DNA from 3 places in the Citrobacter europaeus genome. Region 3 is predicted to be linked to each of the others. Evidence: predicted binding sites of a transcription regulator. Region 3 holds the regulator's gene; each other region holds the start of a gene.
The links. The regulator LexA, encoded in region 3, represses DNA repair genes until DNA is damaged. The targets are predictions, from matches to a motif close to TNCTGTATGTACATACAGNA.
Positions count from the first base shown of each region.

Region 1 (4,262 bases), 1.3 Mb from region 3:
AAATTGTTAAGGCCAGCGCGCTGCTGACCTCAACCATCAGCGTTCAATGATTTGAGACACATCATCGCGGTTAATCTGCATCGCATTGCCCTGCTGGTCGTGATAGCTCACCAGACCGGTATCATCGTCAATTTCTGGTTTTCCATCGGTCAGGATCATTCGACCATCTTTTGTTGCCATTACATAATCGCTGCTGCATCCGGAAACGGCAAAAGCCAGTCCTACGGCGGAAATCAAAACTGCCCATTTTTTCATCTGCTTATCCTCACATGGCCTGCGTCTGACAATAGTTTAGTAATAACGCGAAGTTGTGCATGGTGAAAGCAGTAAAATCTTAAACTGTGAGAAGGGGTAGGTGTGGCCGGCATTCGCTCCCCTTGCAGGGAGCGATGGGTTTCCTCAGAGCGGATTTTTTTTATTACGCCACAGGTTCAGGGTCTCTACTGCGATAGAGAAGAACATGGCGAAATAGATATATCCTTTCGGAACGTGGACGTCGAAACTTTCCAGAATTAGCGTAAAACCGACCAAAATCAGGAACGAGAGCGCCAGCATTTTTACCGAAGGATGGCGATCGACAAACTCGCCAATTGGGCGCGCGGCAAACATCATCACGCCTACGGCAATCACCACCGCCGCCATCATAATAAACAGATGATCGGACAAGCCAACCGCAGTAATCACGGAATCCAGACTGAAGATAATGTCTAACAACATGATCTGCACAATCGCGCCCAGGAAAGAAGATACGCGGGTTTTCAGTCCCTCTTCCTCGCCTTCAATGGATTCGTGGATCTCCTTACTGGCTTTCCAGATAAGGAACAATCCCCCCAGCAGAAGGATCAGGTCGCGCGCTGATATCGCCTCGCCAAACAGTTCGAATAGCGGGTTTGTCAGCCGCGTTACCCAGGCGATAGAAGCCAGCAGTGCCAGACGCATGATCATCGCCGCTGCAAGCCCAATGCGTCGGGCATGATTACGTTGCGCTGTCGGGAGTTTGGCTACAACCAGAGAGAGGAAAATAATATTGTCGATCCCAAGAACGATCTCCAGCAGCGTCAGCGTACCGAGCGCAAGCCAGGCGTTAGGATCGGTTATCCATGCAAATAACATCGAACAAAGTCCTGCCAAAAAAAAGAAGCGGTAATTATAGGCCCGTAACGCGGCGGGTGAAAGGCCGGACGGTGCCTATTGCGCCTGGAACAAGAAATGTCGCTCAAGCAATGCGCGGGTGAAGTTCTTTTTCAAGTAAAAGCCGCGTGGTAGGGTGAGGATGGGTTCGCCATGAGCGCCAATGGCCTCGGTTAGCGCTCGGGCGTTGGCTGCTTTAGGACGCAGCTGCAGTACTTCCCCATGGCGAGCGGTGATGCGTTCGACATGGCCTAACACTATCATGTCCATCAACTCTTCCCAGTCCAGACGCAACTGCTGGTCTTCTTCTTCATTCGGGCTCCACAGCAGGGGAGAGCCGACGCGACGCTCAGCCAGCGGGATGCTGCGTTCGCCTTCCACCGGGATCCACAGAACGCGTTTAAGTTTGTGCCGCACATGGCTGGTTTCCCAGGTGACGCCAGTATTACCGGTTAACGGCGCCACACACACAAAGGTGGTTTCCAGCGGTCTGCCAAGACTGTCCACAGGGATCGTTTTCAGCTCCACGCCCAGTGCCGCAAAATCCTGCTCTGGTTTACTGCCCGCGCTGGCACCGAGCCAGATTTCCAGTAGCACGCCAATCCAGCCTTTATCGCGCTTGAGATCCTTAGGCGCCACGATTCCCGCCATTGCCGCTAATTCTCCTAACGCGTAGCCCGAAAGTAGCCGCGCCTGGCTCAGCAACTGGGCTTCAGATTCAGGGGGAGAAAGCAACGGACGGAGTTCAGGCATCGGGTTAACCCTTAGGTGAAAAAATGAGCAATGATTTTATACCGTGTGGACAGAGTTTATCTTTTTCCACATGCTTTATTCAATTCTATGATTTATATTGGTTTTTAGATTCACGTGTGCAGAGTTGCGCAACAGCGAAGTAGGTTTTCCAATTCTGGTCACTGACAATGAACAGGATCTTACACCATGTTATCCACAGAAAGATGGGATAACTGTGAAAAAGCCCCACTACTGTTTCAATTTACAGCCTTGACGTGCGACGAAAATCGAATTTTCACACAAATTGTGCCTAACTTATTGGCATAATCTGTGGATAAAACCAACGCTGGTCGATCTTTCATCAGCCTGAAGATCGTGTGCGTGATACACGTCACATTTCTAAGTGTTTATTTGCACTGATCGGTTTTAACTTTATGAATCCATAAGACTATTTTTAATATGTGACGAATGTCTTATTCGGACTGTTCTGGGTTTTCCCATAGTAATTCCGTACTTCTTCACAACTATATCCACAGAAAAGGTGAATAAAATCGCCTTGCTTGCCCTTATTCTGTTTATAACTCGGCCCTTAGCTGTGAGTTATTCAATTGTTATTAGAATATCGCACCCTTAACAGAGTGGTTTACCGCCCCTCAGGAGTGTGAAACAATCGTTTGTATATAAGGTTTATGTTGAGGTAGTCCGGTGATTGATGACGATGGCTACCGCCCGAATGTAGGGATAGTAATTTGTAACCGCCAGGGGCAGGTCATGTGGGCCCGGCGATTTGGTCAGCACTCCTGGCAATTCCCGCAAGGTGGGATAAATGCAGGAGAGACAGCAGAGCAGGCGATGTACCGGGAACTCTTTGAAGAAGTGGGTCTTAGTCGTAAAGATGTACGGATCCTTGCTTCTACTCGTAACTGGTTGCGTTACAAGTTACCGAAACGTTTGGTGCGTTGGGACACGAAGCCGGTTTGTATCGGCCAGAAACAAAAATGGTTTCTTCTGCAATTGGTCAGCAGCGATGCTGAAATCAATATGCAAACCAGCAGTACACCTGAGTTCGACGGCTGGCGCTGGGTGAGTTACTGGTATCCGGTTCGACAGGTGGTGTCATTTAAACGCGATGTCTATCGCAGGGTGATGAAAGAATTCGCAAGTGTTGTCATGGCGCTTCAGGAGAGTACTCCTAAGCCGCAAAGCGCACCTGCGTACAGACGTAAAAGAGGTTAAGCTACGCAAATTATGCTCACCCGCCTGCGCGAAATAGTCGAAAAGGTGGCCAGTGCTCCGCGTCTGAATGAGGCGCTGAATATTCTGGTTACCGACATCTGTCTTGCGATGGATACAGAGGTCTGTTCGGTTTATCTGGCCGATCACGATCGACGTTGTTATTACCTCATGGCGACCCGGGGACTGAAAAAACCGCGTGGTCGCACTGTCGCACTCGCGTTTGATGAAGGTATCGTTGGCCTGGTTGGCAGGCTGGCGGAACCTATCAACCTCGCCGATGCGCAAAAACATCCCAGCTTTAAATACATTCCTTCGGTAAAAGAAGAGCGCTTTCGTGCGTTCTTAGGCGTGCCGATCATTCAGCGCCGCCAGCTTTTAGGTGTGCTGGTGGTACAGCAGCGCGAATTGCGCCAGTACGATGAAAGTGAAGAGTCTTTCCTCGTCACGCTCGCCACGCAAATGGCGGCTATTCTTTCGCAGTCGCAGCTAAACGCGCTATTTGGCCAATACCGGCAAACGCGTATCCGTGCATTGCCTGCCGCTCCCGGTGTGGCAATAGCCGAAGGCTGGCAGGACGCGACGCTGCCTCTGATGGAACAGGTCTATCAGGCTTCAACGCTGGATCCGGTGCTTGAGCGCGAGCGACTGACCGGTGCGCTGGAAGAGGCGGCGAACGAATTTCGCCGCTACAGCAAACGCTTTACCGCCGGGGCGCAGAAAGAAACGGCGGCGATCTTTGATCTCTACTCACACCTGCTTTCTGATACCCGCCTGCGCCGTGAGCTATTTGCGGAAGTGGATAATGGTTCGGTGGCCGAGTGGGCCGTTAAAACGATCATCGAAAAGTTTGCCGAACAGTTTGCCGCCCTGAGCGATAACTACCTCAAAGAGCGGGCCGGAGATTTACGTGCGCTGGGCCAGCGTCTGCTGTTCCATCTTGACGACTCTGTTCAGGGGCCGAATGCCTGGCCGGAACGTTTTGTGCTGGTGGCGGATGAGCTTTCCGCGACCACGCTGGCGGAACTTCCTCAGGACCGGCTAGTCGGCGTGGTTGTCCGGGACGGCGCAGCCAACTCCCATGCGGCAATTATGGTTCGTGCGCTGGGTATCCCTACCGTCATGGGGGCCGATATCCAGCCTTCGGTGCTGCATCGCCGTACGTT
Region 1 covers NZ_CP148084.1:932,679-936,940, forward strand. Annotated here, with positions in the region: gene ygdR (lipoprotein YgdR) at 37-255, opposite strand; gene WHR59_RS04425 (TerC family protein) at 400-1,113, opposite strand; gene mutH (DNA mismatch repair endonuclease MutH) at 1,189-1,884, opposite strand; gene rppH (RNA pyrophosphohydrolase) at 2,569-3,099, shown strand; gene ptsP (phosphoenolpyruvate--protein phosphotransferase) at 3,112-4,262, shown strand, end outside.
Region 1: the regulator LexA is predicted to act here: its motif matches at 2,114-2,133, upstream of mutH (DNA mismatch repair endonuclease MutH).

Region 2 (4,262 bases), 2.3 Mb from region 3:
AATCCATACCTGGTGCGGTTTTGCATTATTGGCCTTCTGGATTGGCTTTGTGTTAATAAACGCAACCAGCGGCAACGGCTGCCATTATCGCGTGAAGTTGAACGGGTTGATATCACGCTGCCTGCTGCAAACGCGCTTCTATCTGTATGGCATCATGAAAGGCGAACCGCACCCGTTTGCCGCAACGGCAGAGGACAAATTCAATCCGCTGCAACAGCTGGCCTATCTTGCCATCATGTACGCGCTGGTTCCGTCGCTGATCATCACGGGGTTGCTATGTCTTTACCCGCAGGTGATTGGGGCGGGGCCGGTGATGCTGGTGCTGCATATGGCGTTAGCGGTTGTGGGCTTACTGTTTATCTGCGCACATATTTACCTGTGCACGCTGGGCGACACGCCGGGGCAAATTTTCCGCAGTATGATCGATGGCTATCACCGCCATCGCAGCCATCACGCAGAGACTGCGCCGCGTAAAGGGTAGTTCCGGACGAGGCTTGTCTCTGAAAATCTTTCCTGACAGCAAGAAAATGTGCCTTATGTCACATTTTCTTGCAATTTATCCATGTTTGTTCGACAGAACTTCCGTAAAAAGAACGGCTATTTCTCCCTTTTCTGAGGACATGCTGTTGAAACGCCGTTTGTTTATTGCCGCTTCACTATTCACGATGAGTTTTACGTCCGCCTGGGCGAATGATGCCGTAAGCTTCGCCCCACAACCTCCGGCGATCGCTGCCGGGGCGTGGGTATTAATGGATTACACCACGGGCCAAATTCTGACAGCCGGTAATGAACACCAGCAGCGCAATCCCGCCAGCCTGACTAAGCTGATGACCGGCTATGTTGTCGATCGCGCAATCGACAGCAACCGTATTAGTCCGACAGATATTGTCACCGTCGGGCGCGATGCGTGGGCGAAAGATAACCCGGTATTTGTCGGTTCATCCCTGATGTTCCTGAAAGAAGGGGATCGCGTTTCGGTACGCGACCTCAGCCGTGGATTAATCGTTGATTCAGGAAATGACGCTTGTGTGGCGCTGGCGGATTATATCGCCGGGGGACAACCGCAGTTTGTCGCGATGATGAATAACTATGCGCAAAAGCTGAACCTACAGGATACCCATTTTGAAACGGTACATGGCCTGGATGCGCCGGGTCAGCATAGCTCGGCGTACGACCTGGCCGTGCTGTCCCGCGCTATCATCCACGGGGAGCCGGATTTCTACCATATGTACAGTGAGAAAAGCCTGACCTGGAACGGCATCACGCAGCAAAACCGTAACGGCTTGTTATGGGATAAAACCATGAACGTTGATGGCCTGAAGACAGGGCACACATCCGGCGCCGGGTTTAACCTGATTGCTTCCGCCGTTGACGGGCAGCGCCGCCTGATTGCGGTTGTGATGGGCGCGGAGAGTGCGAAAGGGCGCGAAGACCAGGCACGTAAACTGCTGCAGTGGGGGCAACACAACTTTGATACGGTGCAGGTTTTGCGTAGCGGTAAGCAGGTTGGTACTGAACGGATCTGGTATGGCGATAAAGAAAAAATCAGCCTCGGTACCGAGCAGGATTTCTGGATGGCCCTGCCTAAGGCGGAAGTCCCTAACATCAAAGCAAAATATGTCCTTGATAAGAAAGAACTGGTTGCGCCAATTGCCGCGCATCAACGTGTGGGGGAAATTGAACTCTACGATCGCGATAAGCTGGTGGCGCATTGGCCTCTGGTTACGCTGGAGTCCGTTGGCGAAGGCGGTGTCTTTTCGCGTCTGAGCGATTATTTCCACCACAAAGCGTAGTTTTCCCGATACGCCAGGCTGGCAAGAGTGCGAATCTGCTCACATAATAATCACTGTTTCCTTGTGGCCGACATAGCTAAAAATTACACTGTATATAAATACAGTGTAACAGTGGAGGTTGTATGGAGTACGAGATAAAGCAGGTTGATAAACGCATGATTGCCGGTTTCCATATGGTTGGACCATGGGAACAAACGGTTAAACAGGGTTTTGAGCAGTTAATGAAGTGGGTCGACGGTAAACAGGTTGTGCCATTGGAATGGATAGCTGTTTATTACGACAATCCTGACGTGGTTCCAGCAGAAAAACTGCGCTGTGATACCGTGGTTTCTGTGCCTGAAGGTTTTGAAATACCGGAAAACAGCGAAGGGGTGATCCTCACCGAGCTGGCGGGGGGCGACTATGCTGTAGCCGTAGCGCGCGTTGAAAATCATGATTTTGCGACGCCGTGGTATCAGTTTTTTGAGCGCCTGATGCAGGATACGACTTATACGATAGCCGCTAAACCCTGCTTTGAAGTTTATATGAACAATGGCATGGAGGACGGCTACTGGGACATTGAAATGTATGTGCCGGTGCAACCGAAGTAACTGCTTAAGGTGTAAATCAGGATGATGTTTTCACCGTAAAACAGGTACAATTCGCTTCTTTGCTATTCCCTGACGGAGTGCATGAGTGCGTGCAGATAAGTCACTAAGTCCTTTTGAAATTCGTTTGTATCGTCATTATCGCGTGGTGCATGGTATTCGCATTGCGCTGGCGTTTCTTCTTACTTTTCTGTTGGTACGTCTGTTTAACATTCCTGAAGGTACATGGCCTCTGATCACGCTGGTGGTGATTATGGGGCCAATTTCTTTTTGGGGTAACGTTGTTCCCAGAGCGTTTGAGCGTATAGGCGGAACTATCCTGGGCTCTGTGCTTGGGTTGATTGCCCTGCGCCTGGAACTCTTTTCGCTTCCGCTAATGCTGATATGGTGCGCGGTGGCGATGTTTCTCTGCGGCTGGCTGGCGTTGGGTAAAAGGCCCTATCAGGCGCTGTTGATTGGCATCACGCTTGCCGTGGTCGTGGGGGCGCCTGCCGGAGATATGAATACCGCGTTATGGCGCGGTGGCGATGTTATTCTGGGGTCGTTACTGGCGATGCTGTTTACCGGCATCTGGCCGCAGCGGGCATTTATACACTGGCGTATCCAACTGGCGCATTGCGTAACGGGGTACAATCGGGTTTATCAGGCCGCGCTATCCCCTAATCTGCTTGAGCAACCGCGGCTGGAGAAGCATTTACAACAGCTCTTAAGCGACGTTGTCAAAATGCGTGGGCTCATCGTTCCTGCCAGCAAAGAAACCCACATTCAAAAATCGATCTTTGAAGCTATTCAGACGGTTAATCGCAATCTGGTCTGCATGCTTGAGCTGCAAATCAATGCGCTTTGGGCCAGCCGCACCAGCCACTTTGTCATGCTGAATGCGCAAACTTTGCGTGAAAATCAGCTCATGACGCAGCAGGCGCTACTGACGATAACCCACGCTTTGTACGAAGGGAATCCGCAGCCGGTGCTAGCCAATACGGAAAAGCTCAATGACACCGTGGCGGAACTACGCCAGCTCATTGCTGAACAGAAAGGCGATAATGTCGCTGAAACGCCCATTCACGGCTACGTTTGGTTGAACATGGAAATGGCGCGGCAGTTGGAGTTACTCTCACATTTAATCTGTCGCGCGCTGCGCAAATAAAGAGCAGATGAGGGGATTGATTCTGCTGCTGCTTCGATTCAGCAAAGAATAGAGGTATGATACTGAAAAAGGCTAAAACCATTGGTAACTGCAATGGCTTACCCTCAATAATTCAGGTTTCAACCATGCATTGTCGATGCAGATGCAACTTGAAGTATGGCGGGCATGAAAGTAATGTTGACCCACTTTAGCCGTTGTTTTAACGAATCCGAATCTCACATTATCAGGGGTGTAAAAATGGAAACTACCAAGCCTTCTTTCCAGGACGTGCTGGAATTTGTTCGTCTGTTCCGTCGTAAAAACAAACTGCAACGTGAAATCCAGGACGTTGAGAAAAAGATCCGTGACAACCAGAAACGCGTTCTGCTGTTAGATAACCTGAGCGACTACATCAAGCCTGGAATGAGCGTGGAAGCGATTCAGGGCATTATTGCCAGCATGAAAAGCGATTATGAAGATCGTGTTGATGATTACATCATCAAAAATGCCGAGATCTCTAAAGAACGCCGCGATATCTCTAAGAAGCTGAAAGCGATGGGCGAAGTGAAAAACGCCGAAGCGAAAGCCGAGTAACGATTATATCTTTGTTCGGGTCGCTGCATTGCGGCGACCCTTATTGCAGTTCGACCCCGCCAGTAACCATCCGCAACAAATGCTGTTCCGGCCAGTGGGCCGTTAGTTTTTTCTGCGCCAGCATCCATTTAATGTAATCCACATCATGTCGCTTTCTGTCCA
Region 2 covers NZ_CP148084.1:1,928,481-1,932,742, forward strand. Annotated here, with positions in the region: gene phsC (thiosulfate reductase cytochrome B subunit) at 1-481, shown strand, start outside; gene dacD (serine-type D-Ala-D-Ala carboxypeptidase DacD) at 621-1,793, shown strand; gene sbmC (DNA gyrase inhibitor SbmC) at 1,916-2,383, shown strand; gene WHR59_RS08770 (FUSC family protein) at 2,469-3,527, shown strand; gene WHR59_RS08775 (DUF496 family protein) at 3,765-4,100, shown strand; gene WHR59_RS08780 (L-threonine kinase) at 4,141-4,262, opposite strand, start outside.
Region 2: the regulator LexA is predicted to act here: its motif matches at 1,880-1,899, upstream of sbmC (DNA gyrase inhibitor SbmC).

Region 3 (4,262 bases):
TCGGTCAGTTTGCCCCATTGCTCTTTCACTTTACCTTTAAACTGCTTCCAGTTGCCGCCGACTTCGTCTTTATTCATCATCAAGTCCTCATCGTTAGGTTGTGAATAGCGAGAGTGCCATGTCCAGACACATGCTGTTTTTGCTGGACGTGAGAATAAGTGTAGTCAGGGATTCTGGGTTTTATTTACTATTCGGAATTTTTAACCATCCTGCTCAGGCGAACCAGGTTCCATTACGCCAGTGGCGTCGCCAGATAATGGCCAGTGAAAGCCCACGCAACGTGAGGAAAACGCTTAATGCCAGCCACAAACCATGATTTCCAAGCCACGGTAAAGCGAGCAGCGTTAATGCGAATCCCGCTGCGGCAACGGCCATACTGTTACGCATTTCTGCAGCCCGCGTCGCGCCAATAAACATCCCGTCGAGCAGATAACACCACACCCCCACCAGCGGCAAAACCACCTGCCAGAAGAGATAGCGATCGGCCAGCAGTTGGATCTGCGGCAGCGAGGTCAGCAGCGCCACAATCTGCTCGCCAAACAGGGCATAAACCAGCGAAAACAAAATAGCCACAATACCGGACTGTCGACAGGCCGCCCGCCAGACATCCAGCAACTGGCTACCATCTCGCGCCCCATAGGCCTGACCCGAATGCGCTTCCACGGCATAGGCAAATCCGTCCAGCGCGTAGGCGGTAAAAGTCAGCAAGGTCATCAGAACGGCATTAACCGCAATGATATCGCCTCCCAGACGCGCACCCAGCACCGTGATAGCGCCAAAACAGAGTTGTAGCAGCAGCGAGCGCAGCATGATGTCGCGGTTGAGCGCCAACAAACGACGGAAGTTGCCACGCCACGCCTGCTTCAGCATTGCCAGTGAAATGCCACGCATATGCAGGACTTTACGTACCATCATCAGGCCAATCAGCAGGGTGGCATATTCGGCAATCACCGTCGCCAGCGCCGCTCCCTGCACGTTCATATGCAGGCCCATCACCAGCCATAAATCGAGTACGATGTTGAGAATATTACCGACGATCAACAGGATAACCGGCGCACGCGCATACTGAACGCCAAGCAGCCAGCCGAGCAGCACCAGATTCGCCAGAGACGCGGGTGCGCTTAACCAACGGATTTCCAGGAAACGTCGGGCCTGCTCCAGTACCGCTTCACTTCCCCCGACAATATGCAGAGCCAGATCGATAATCGGTGTACGAAACAGTGCGATAAGCAGCCCCGCTCCCAGCGCCAGCATTAGCGGCTGCACCAGCGCGCGCGCCAGCGCCTGCGGATTTTTCGCGCCAAATGCCTGCGCGGTAAGACCTGTGGTACTCATGCGCAGGAAAAGCAGCAACATAAAGAGAAAACTGGTCGCCGTGGCGCCAACCGCAACGCCGCCAAGATAGACTGGGCTATCCAGATGACCAATCACAGCGGTATCCACCAGTCCCAGCAGGGGAACGGTGATATTGGAAAAGATCATCGGTAAGGCGAGGTGCCAGAGTGCTTTATCAGAAGAGGTAAAGAAAGGCATACAGGAGAGCCTGGAAGAAGTTAGAGGTACTGAAAAAAATGTTGTCCATGCCCAACAAGCGCAGCGCCATCGGGCACGTTGCCGGATGGCGACATAAACGTCTTATCCGGCCTACAGGGCATTAACAGAAAATTACAGCCATTCACCGTTACGAATAACGCCTACCGCCAGTCCTTCGATAGTGAAGTTTTGCTCACGCAGGTCGACAACGATGGGTTTAAATTCGCTGTTTTCTGGCAAGAGTTCAACCTTGTTGCCCTGTTTTTTCAGGCGCTTAACGGTGACTTCGTCATCGATACGGGCAACAACGACCTGACCGTTACGCACGTCCTGTGTTTTATGCACAGCGAGTAAATCACCGTCCATAATACCGATATCTTTCATCGACATACCACTAACGCGCAGCAGAAAATCGGCGTTCGGTTTGAACAGTGAAGGATCGACCTGGTAGTGGCCTTCGATGTGCTGCTGCGCCAGCAGTGGCTCACCTGCAGCCACACGCCCAACAAGCGGTAACCCTTCTTCTTCTTCCTGCAGCAGTCGAATACCGCGCGATGCACCGGATACAATTTCCAGCACCCCTTTACGCGCCAGCGCTTTCAGATGTTCTTCAGCAGCGTTTGGGGAACGGAACCCCAAACGCTGCGCGATCTCCGCACGCGTCGGTGGCATACCTGTCTGGCTGATGTGATCCCTAATGAGATCAAACACCTCTTGCTGCCTGGCCGTTAACGCTTTCATTCCGCCCCCTGGGTGTATATACAGTTATGCTGTGAGTATATACAGCTAAAGGTGATTTTGGAACCGCAAACTGCACAAAAAACAGGAGATTTATGCAGTTGTGGAATCTTTATCGCAAATGCGACCACAACAGGATGCCCCAGGTGATCAGAGCGACAAAAATAGACAGCAATACCGCCGCCGACCCCATATCTTTTGCCCGACCGGAAAGTTCGTGATACTCAGAGCCAATACGGTCAACCACCGCCTCAATCGCACTGTTGAGGATTTCAACGATCATCACCAGCATCACGGAACCAATCAACAGCACGCGGGTAATGGCATCGACGTCCAGCCAGCAGGCGATGGCTACGCCCAACAGGACGGCAACGCTTTCCTGACGGAATGCCGCCTCATTGATCCATGCGGCGCGAAAACCTTTCCAGGAATAGCCTGCAGCTTTGATAATTCGGGTGAATCCAGTGGTATTATTGGCCATCAAAAAGAACCTTTTTACATTATTAGCGTCAATGTCATTGTAACGTTACCCCGTTTGTTTCAGGGTGTGGCAAAGCAGCGCGAAGTATGACGGGATACCACAGAAATTAACTAAACTTTCTGATATCCTTGCAGCGCATTTGCATTATTAACCAGAGGCTTTACATCGTTTATGTCCGGCTGGCCACGAATTTACTACAAATTACTGAATTTACCATTAAGCGTCCTGGTAAAAAGCAAGTCTATTCCGGCAGAACCTGCCCCGGAATTGGGACTCGATACTTCTCGTCCCATTATGTACGTCTTACCGTACAATTCAAAAGCAGACTTGCTGACGCTGCGTGCCCAATGTCTGGTGCACGATCTCCCCGATCCCCTGGAACCGCTGGAGATAGACGGAACTCTGCTGCCGCGCTACGTGTTTATTCACGGCGGCCCGCGTGTGTTCACCTATTACACGCCGAAAGAAGAGTCCATCAAGCTGTTCCATAACTATCTCGATCTGCATCGCAGCAATCCAGACCTGGATGTGCAGATGGTGCCGGTTTCGGTGATGTTTGGCCGTGCGCCAGGGCGTGAAAAAGGCGAAGTCAATCCGCCGCTGCGCATGCTGAACGGTGTACAGAAATTCTTTGCTGTGTCCTGGCTGGGACGCGACAGTTTTGTCCGCTTCTCCCCGTCAGTCTCCTTGCGTCGCATGGCGGATGAACACGGTACGGATAAGATCATTGCTCAGAAGCTGGCTCGCGTGGCGCGCATGCACTTTGCTCGTCAGCGTCTGGCCGCAGTTGGCCCGCGCCTCCCTGCCCGCCAGGACCTGTTTAATAAGCTGCTGGCCTCAAAAGCTATCGCTCGCGCGGTAGAAGACGAAGCGCGCAGTAAAAAAATCTCCCACGAAAAAGCGCAGCAAAACGCCATTGCGCTGATGGAAGAGATTGCCGCCAACTTCTCCTACGAGATGATCCGTCTGACCGACCGTATTCTGGGCTTTACCTGGAACCGGCTGTATCAGGGGATTAACGTTCACAATGCGGAGCGTGTCCGTCAACTGGCGCACGATGGGCACGAAATCGTGTATGTCCCGTGCCACCGCAGCCATATGGACTATATGCTGCTGTCGTACGTTCTGTACCACCAGGGTCTGGTTCCGCCGCACATCGCTGCCGGTATCAACCTGAACTTCTGGCCAGCGGGTCCGATTTTCCGCCGTCTGGGCGCATTCTTTATTCGTCGTACCTTCAAGGGTAACAAGCTCTATTCCACCGTTTTCCGCGAATACCTGGGCGAACTGTTCAGCCGCGGCTACTCGGTTGAGTATTTTGTCGAAGGTGGCCGTTCACGTACCGGTCGTTTGCTCGACCCGAAAACCGGCACGCTGTCGATGACTATTCAGGCGATGCTGCGTGGCGGAACGCGTCCGATTACCCTCGTACCGATCTACATCGGCTATGAGCACGTAATGGAAGTAGGCACCTACGCCAAAGAGCTGCGTGGCGCGACGAAAGAAAAAG
Region 3 covers NZ_CP148084.1:4,735,595-4,739,856, forward strand. Annotated here, with positions in the region: gene WHR59_RS22185 (CsbD family protein) at 1-77, opposite strand, end outside; gene dinF (MATE family efflux transporter DinF) at 214-1,533, opposite strand; gene lexA (transcriptional repressor LexA) at 1,666-2,274, opposite strand; gene WHR59_RS22200 (diacylglycerol kinase) at 2,384-2,752, opposite strand; gene plsB (glycerol-3-phosphate 1-O-acyltransferase PlsB) at 2,924-4,262, shown strand, end outside.